DNA from 2 places in the Rhizobium sp. NXC14 genome. Region 2 is predicted to be linked to the other one. Evidence: predicted binding sites of a transcription regulator. Region 2 holds the regulator's gene; the other holds the start of a gene.
The links. Region 2 encodes HrcA, which represses chaperone genes, less so after heat shock. Its sites were predicted from a motif close to GTTAGCACTCNCNNNNNGNGAGTGCTAAC; they were not measured.
Positions count from the first base shown of each region.

Region 1 (4,165 bases), 520 kb from region 2:
ATGCCCGCGCCTACTTCGGCGATCGTTGCAGCCATTCGAGTCTCCGGACCTGAGCCCTTCGAACACGCATTTGTGGCATCGCCTTCCCGGCTCGTCTGACAGAGAATGATCGCCGGGCGCGCATCAATTGCAGCCGCGGATTTATAGGAGCTTTTGCACAAACGGCAACGGCTTTTTGAGCCTGTTCGGATCGGCGTTATTTGTGAGAGATGTCGGCATCATCACGCTCTTCAGCCAGAAGTGACCAGTTTCGGCATTTTTCGAACGGTTTAGCATCTATTGCGTGAGAAACCTTCCCGCGGAAGCAATCTCCCGCGCACTTTTCGGCATTGGAAAAAGAGCAGCGACGCAAGCCTGACGAAAGCTTCGAGGTCGGCTGACGCGCTGCACGGGATAAAATAGTGCGCAACGGAACGAATCGCAGCGGACAAAAGAAAAGGGCGACCCGGGGGCCGCCCTTCCTGTTCCGGATGTGCCGGAATGGATGTCAGTGACGGCTTTCGCCTATCACATCATGTCCATTCCACCCATGCCGCCCATGCCGCCCGGCATAGCCGGAGCGTCCTTCTTCGGCAGCTCGGCGATCATGGCTTCGGTGGTGATCAGCAGCGATGCGACGGAAGCGGCATCCTGCAGGGCGGTGCGAACGACCTTGACAGGGTCGATGATGCCCATGCCGATCATGTCGCCATATTCGCCGGTCTGGGCGTTGTAGCCGTAGTTGTCCTGATCCTTGTCGAGGATCTTGCCGACAACGATCGAAGCTTCGTCACCAGCGTTTTCAGCGATCTGGCGGGCCGGAGCCTGCAGAGCGCGGCGAACGATGTTGATGCCGGCTTCCTGGTCGTCGTTGATACCCTTGGCGGAGATCTTGACGGAAGAACGGAGCAGGGCAACGCCGCCGCCCGGTACGATGCCTTCCTGAACGGCAGCGCGCGTCGCGTTGAGGGCGTCGTCGATGCGGTCCTTCTTTTCCTTGACTTCGACTTCCGTCGAGCCACCGACGCGGATGACGGCAACGCCACCAGCGAGCTTGGCAAGACGTTCCTGCAGCTTCTCGCGGTCGTAGTCGGAGGTGGTTTCTTCGATCTGGGCCTTGATCTGGGCAACACGGCCTTCGATGTCGGACTTGGCGCCCGAACCGTCGACGATCGTGGTGTTTTCCTTGGAGATCGAAACCTTCTTGGCACGGCCGAGCATGTCGAGCGTGACGCTTTCGAGCTTGATGCCGAGGTCTTCGGAGATGACGGTGCCGCCGGTCAGGATGGCGATGTCTTCGAGCATGGCCTTGCGGCGGTCGCCGAAGCCAGGCGCCTTGACAGCAGCGATCTTGAGGCCACCGCGCAGCTTGTTGACGACGAGGGTCGCAAGAGCTTCGCCTTCGACGTCTTCAGCGATGATGAGGAGCGGCTTGCCGGTCTGGACGACGGCTTCGAGAACCGGGAGCATCGACTGCAGGTTCGAGAGCTTCTTCTCGTGGAGGAGAATGAAGACGTCTTCGAGGTCGGCGACCATCTTTTCCGGGTTGGTGACGAAGTAGGGGCTGAGGTAACCGCGGTCGAACTGCATGCCTTCGACGACCTCGAGTTCGGTTTCGGCGGTCTTGGCTTCTTCAACCGTGATGACGCCTTCGTTGCCGACCTTCTGCATGGCTTCGGCAATGTCGAGACCGACCTGGCGTTCGCCGTTTGCGGAGATCGTGCCGACCTGGGCGACTTCTTCCGAAGTGTTGATCTTCTTGGCCTTGGCCTGGAGATCCTTGACGACTTCGGCAACGGCGAGATCGATGCCGCGCTTCAGGTCCATCGGGTTCATTCCTGCGGCAACGGCCTTGGCGCCTTCGCGAACGATCGCCTGGGCAAGAACGGTTGCAGTCGTGGTGCCGTCACCGGCGATGTCGTTGGTCTTCGAAGCGACTTCGCGGACCATCTGGGCGCCCATGTTTTCGAACTTGTCTTCAAGTTCGATTTCCTTGGCGACTGAAACGCCGTCCTTGGTGATGCGCGGAGCGCCGAAGGACTTGTCGATGATGACGTTACGGCCCTTCGGGCCGAGCGTGACCTTCACTGCATCGGCGAGAATGTCGACGCCGCGCAGCATCTTTTCGCGCGCGGTGCGGCCAAACTTGATTTCTTTAGCTGCCATGTTTGTGTCTCCTGAATTCGATTTGTTCGGGCAAAAAGCCCGTCAGCCATTTCGGGAAAGCGGATCGGCCGATCAGCCGATGATGCCCATGATGTCGGCTTCCTTCATGATCAGAAGGTCTTCGCCGTTGATCTTGACTTCAGTGCCGGACCACTTGCCGAACAGAACGCGGTCGCCAGCCTTGACGTCGAGAGCGACGACCTTGCCGGACTCATCACGAGCGCCGGAGCCGACGGCGACGATTTCGCCTTCCTGCGGCTTCTCCTTGGCGGTGTCGGGAATGATGATGCCGCCCTTGGTCTTTTCTTCGGACTCGACGCGACGAACGACGACGCGGTCGTGAAGCGGACGGAAATTGGTGCTTGCCATTGTCTAATCCCTCGATCGAATGACATTCGCGGACCGGAGCGGCCCGCATGGATAAGTGTTAGCACTCCTCTCTGGTGAGTGCTAGCGCTCGAGCATTTAGGGATGGCTCCGAGAGGAGTCAATGAGAGCAATCACGAATTTTTGTGCCGGAATTGTGAAGAGGCGGCGAATTATCGGAGGTTACCGCCGATCCTGTCTGGCATAGCAACGTTCCCAGACCTTGCCGTCCCCTCTCGCCGGGATTGCCGACGATCTTGTCTGCCAGGTGAAGAAAATGCCTTGCCATCGCCTTGCGCCTTTGCAATGTCACCGGTGACTGAAGCAAATCGGGAAATTGGAATGGCCAGGCGGATAGGAAACTTCTCGGAGATCACAGATCGCTATGACGTGGTGCTCTGCGACGTCTGGGGCGTCGTTCATAACGGCGTCGATCCGTTTCCAAAGGCAGCCGCAGCCCTTCAAGCGGCGCGCGAGAGCGGCCTTGCCATCGTCCTGATCACCAATTCGCCGCGCCTTTCCTGGCAGGTGGTCGAGCAACTGCGCCATATCGGCGTTCCAGATGGCGCCTATGACCGGATCGTCACTTCGGGGGACGTCACCCGCGGGCTGATTTCCGAGGGGCCGAAGACGGTCTTTCTGCTCGGCCCCGAGCGCGACAAGGCGCTTCTCGAAGGCATCGGCGTCGAGCGCCGGCCGGCCGGTGAAGCGCAATCGCTCGTCTGCACTGGCTTTTTCGACGACGAGACCGAAAAGCCCGAGGACTACACCGACATGCTCCTCGATTTCCAGGCGCGCGACGTGCCGATGATCTGCGCCAATCCCGACCTCGTCGTCGAACGCGGCCATCGCATCATCCCCTGTGCGGGCGCCATGGCTGCCTATTACGAGCAGCTCGGCGGTAAAACCCGCATTGCCGGCAAGCCGCACCGGCCGATTTACGAGGCGACGCTTTCGGCCGCCCGCGAGCTTCGCGGCGATTTTTCCACCGACCGTGTGCTGGCGATCGGCGACGGTATGCCGACGGATGTGCGCGGCGCCTTGAATTTCGGCCTGGATCTTCTCTACATCAGCGGCGGGATCCATGCCAAGGAATACACCTTGAACGGCGAGACCGACGAGGCGATCCTCAACGCCTATCTCGAGCGGGAGAAGGCCGCGCCGAAGTGGTGGATGCCGCGCCTTGCATGAAGAGAAGCCAGCCGATGACCGTCTTCCACCGCAATGAAACCCGCGAAGCCTTGCCTGCCCATCTGAAGGGCGGGGTCATTGCCATCGGCAATTTCGACGGCGTGCATCGCGGCCATCAATCGGTGCTGAACCGCGCGCTCGAAATAGCGAAGGCGCGCGGTATTCCTGCCCTGGTGCTGACCTTCGAGCCGCATCCGCGCACGGTGTTCCGGCCGCAGACACCGGTCTTCCGGCTGACACCCGCGCCGCTCAAGGCCCGGATTCTGGAAACGCTCGGTTTCAACGCAGTCATCGAATATCCTTTCGACTACGAATTTTCGCAGCGCTCGGCCGACGATTTCATCCATTCGATCCTCAAGGATTGGCTAGGCGCCACCGAAGTCGTCACCGGCTTCGATTTCCATTTCGGCCGCGGCCGCGAAGGCGGGCCTGCCTTCCTGATGAATGCCGGCCAGACCTATGG
Region 1 covers NZ_CP021030.1:879,741-883,905, forward strand. The annotation lists gene groL (chaperonin GroEL) at 508-2,145, opposite strand; gene groES (co-chaperone GroES) at 2,218-2,514, opposite strand; gene NXC14_RS04315 (TIGR01459 family HAD-type hydrolase) at 2,854-3,702, shown strand; gene NXC14_RS04320 (bifunctional riboflavin kinase/FAD synthetase) at 3,717-4,165, shown strand, end outside.
Region 1: a site for HrcA is predicted at 2,572-2,600, ahead of groES (co-chaperone GroES). Genes of this name have one in related genera too.

Region 2 (4,165 bases):
AATGTGCCGATTTGTGACGGGAAATGAAGAAATGGTGCCCGCGGGGATAAGCGGCGTGGCGAGAACGGGACGATTGGAATGGCAAGCGCGAGAAAGATCATCATCGACACCGATCCCGGCCAGGACGACGCGGCCGCCATCATGCTGGCTTTCGGCAGCCCGGATGAGCTCGAGGTGCTGGGGATCACGACGGTCGCCGGCAACGTGCCGCTGTCTCTCACCAGCCGCAACGCGCGCATCGTCTGCGAACTCTGCGGCCGCACGGATGTGAAGGTTTTCGCTGGCGCCGACAAGCCGATCGCCCGCAAGCTGGTGACGGCAGAACATGTGCACGGCAAGACCGGCCTCGACGGCCCTGTTCTGCCCGAACCGACGATGGCGCTGCAACCCGGCCATTCCGTCGATTTCATCATCGAGACGCTGCGCCGCGAGCCTGAAGGCACGGTGACGCTCTGCACGCTCGGGCCGCTCACCAATATCGGTATGGCCTTCCAGAAGGCGCCCGACATCGTTGCCCGCATTCGCGAGCTGGTGATGATGGGCGGCGGCTTCTTCGAGGGCGGCAATATTACGCCGGCCGCCGAATTCAACATCTATGTCGATCCCGAGGCGGCCGATATCGTTTTCCGCTCGGGCGTTCCGATCGTGATGATGCCGCTCGACGTGACGCACCAGCTGCTGACCCGCAAGGACCGGGTCAAACGCATAGACGAGATCGGCACGGCTCCGGCAAAGGCGATGGTCGAAATGCTGGAATTCTTCGAACGCTTCGATATCGAGAAATACGGCTCAGACGGCGGGCCGTTGCACGACCCGACGGTCGTCGCCTATCTGCTGAAGCCGGAACTTTTCCAGGGCCGGGACTGCAATGTCGAGATCGAGGTCCGGTCCGAACTTACCGCCGGCATGACCGTCGTCGACTGGTGGCATGTGACCGACCGCAAGCGCAACGCCAAGGTGATGCGTTACGTCGATGCGGACGGTTTCTTCGATCTCCTGATCGAGCGCTTCGCCCGCATCTGATTATTCTTTGCTTCTCCGAAGAGCGAAACGACCTCAGGCGTCCTTCTCGTCGAAGACGGAATTGGCTTCGGCCTCGACCGGTTTCGGGCCGCCCTTGGCGACGCCGACCATGGCCGGGCGCAGGACGCGCTCGCCGATGGTGAAGCCGGCCTGCACGACCTGGACGACGGTGTTGTTCGGCACTTCGGAGTTCGGCACCTCGAACATTGCCTGATGGAAATTCGGATCGAATTTCTGGCCGACCGGCTCCAGCTTGCGAACGCCGTGTCGCTCCAACGCCGAGAGCATCGAGCGCTCGGTCATTTCCACACCTTCGATCAGCGTGGTGAGGCCGGCGTCGGCCGTGGCTTTGGCCTCGGGAGAGATGGCGTCCAGCGCCCGGCGCAAATTGTCCGAGACGGCGAGCATGTCGCGTGCGAAACCGGCGACGGAATAGGATTTTGCATCCTTCACCTCGCGCTCGGTGCGACGGCGCAGATTATCCATCTCGGCGGCAAGTCGCAGATAGCGGTCACGCAGCTCGGCATTCTCGGCCTTCAGAAGCTCGAGCGGATCCGGCTGCTTGGCCTCCTCCTGCTCGACAGTGGCAGTCTCGACGTTGACGGCAGCGTCGGCTGCGGCATCGGCCGCAGTTGCGTCAGGTCCGTTTTTCGTCGTTTCATCGGTCATGACGGTCTCCGGTTGGTATTTTCAGATGCGCCCGATATCGAGGTTTGGCCGAAAAAAATCAAGTCTGCGTGACGAAGAAGCGAAAATTCCGCGCTTCCTCAGTGATGATGTCAAAGCGGATTGCGCGACAGGCGGGAGACGAGCTGAGCGGTGTAATCCACCATCGGCACGATGCGGGAATAATTGAGCCGCGTCGGGCCGATGACGCCGACAGCGCCGACAATCCGGTCATCATCGTCGCGATAGGGCGCGACGATGAGCGACGAGCCGGACAGCGAGAAGAGCTTGTTTTCCGAACCGATGAAGATGCGCACGCCCGAACCGCTTTCGGCCAGGTTGAGAAGCTCGATCAGGCTGTCCTTTTTTTCGAGATCGTCGAACAGCATGCGAAGCCGGTCGAGATCTTCGGCGCCGGCAAGGCCCTCGAGCAGGTTGGCGCGGCCGCGGATGATCAGCTGGGCGGGCTTTCCCTCCTCCGGGCTGCCGGCCCAGACGGCGATGCCGCGCTCTACAAGATCGCGCGAGAGCGCATCGAGCTCGTGGCGGACATCATCCTTCAAACGGCTTAATTGTTTGCGCAGCTCCGGCAGCGTCTGGCCAGACATGTGCGCGTTGAGGAAATTCGCCGCCTCCGTCAACTGCGAGGAGGTGATGCCTGCAGGCAGTTCGATGATGCGGTTTTCCACCTGGTCGTGATCGCCGACGAGCACGGCGAGCGCCTTTGTCGGTTCAAGCCGGATGAACTCGACATGTTTCAGCACCGGATCGCTTTTCGAGGTGATGACGAGGCCGGCCCCGCGCGAGATGCCGGAAAGCATGCGGCTCGCCTCGTTCATCATCGATTCCACCGGATTGCCGCCGCTTTCGGCCCGCACTTGGCGGTCGATACTGGCGCGGTCCTCGGCGGAGAGATCGCCGATCTGCATGAAGGCATCGACGAAGAAGCGCAGCCCGATCTGGGTCGGCAGCCGGCCGGCGCTGACATGGGGGGAATAGATGAGACCGAGTTCCTCGAGATCGCTCATGACATTTCGCACCGACGCCGGCGAGAGTGACATCGGCAACAGGCGCGACAGATTGCGCGAGCCGAGCGGCTCGCCGCTTTCGAGATAACCCTCGACGATGCGGCGAAAAATTTCTCTGGAGCGCTCGTCCAGCGCAGCAACGGCATCCGAAACCGACGTCGACCTGATGCCCATGAACCTCTCGAACCCACGCTGATGATGCTCCCGAAAATATAGTCAAACTCGCACGCGTGGCAAAAGGGAATTTGCAAATGAGCGCCGCCAATCGTAGAAGCGGTCAGCAACTCCAGGAGATAAGAATGCGGCCTTCAGGCAGAAAAACCGACCAGATGCGCAAGGTCTCGTTCGAGCGCAATTTTTCCAAGCATGCGGAAGGCTCCTGCCTGGTGAAATTCGGCGATACTCATGTGCTTTGCACCGCAAGCCTCGAGGAAAAGACGCCGCCATGGCTGCGCAACACCGGCAAGGGCTGGGTCACGGCCGAATACGGCATGCTGCCGCGGGCGACCGGCGAGCGCATGAAACGCGAGGCCGCCGCCGGCAAGCAGGGCGGCCGCACGCAGGAAATCCAACGGCTGATCGGCCGGTCGCTGCGCGCCGTCGTCGATCTGCAGGCGCTCGGCGAAAAGCAGATCACGCTCGATTGCGACGTCATCCAGGCCGATGGCGGCACACGGACGGCCTCGATCACCGGCGGCTGGATCGCGCTTTACGATTGCCTGAAATGGATGGAAAGCCGCAACATGATCAAGGTCGACCGGGTCCTGAAGGATCATGTCGCCGCCATCTCCTGCGGCGTTTTCGCCAACCAGCCGGTGATCGACCTCGATTATCTCGAGGATTCCTCTGCCGAGACCGATGCGAACTTCGTCATGACCGGCGCCGGCGGCATCGTCGAAATCCAGGGCACGGCCGAAGGCACGCCGTTCAGCGAAGAGGAATTCAGCTCTCTGATGCGGCTTGCCAAGAACGGCATCAGCGAACTCGTCACCCTGCAGAAAGAGGCGATTGCGGGATGAATGCCATGCTGGAAGGCATGTTGGAAACGGCGCTTTATGCGCGCGATCTCGATCAGGCCGAGACGTTCTACGAGGGCGTTCTCGGGCTTGAAAAGATCTCCCGCGCCGGCAACCGGCATGTCTTCTTCCGCTGTGGGCCAGGCGTTCTCCTCATCTTCAACCCCGAAGAAACGATAAAGCCGCCGGCAGCCGACGCGCTGCAGGTGCCGCCGCATGGCGCGACCGGCCAGGGCCATGCCTGTTTTCGTGTGTCCGGCCGCAATATCGATGCCATGGCCGAACGGCTGAAGGCGGCTGATGTCGCGATCGAATCCGAGGTGCACTGGCCAAATGGCGGCCGCTCGATCTATTTCCGCGACCCTGCCGGCAACAGCCTGGAATGCGCGGAGGCAAAAATCTGGGGCCTCGAACAGGATATCTGAATTGCGC
Region 2 covers NZ_CP021030.1:361,082-365,246, reverse strand. The annotation lists gene NXC14_RS01805 (nucleoside hydrolase) at 79-1,023, shown strand; gene grpE (nucleotide exchange factor GrpE) at 1,057-1,692, opposite strand; gene hrcA (heat-inducible transcriptional repressor HrcA) at 1,803-2,891, opposite strand; gene rph (ribonuclease PH) at 3,017-3,736, shown strand; gene NXC14_RS01785 (VOC family protein) at 3,733-4,158, shown strand; gene rdgB (RdgB/HAM1 family non-canonical purine NTP pyrophosphatase) at 4,160-4,165, shown strand, end outside.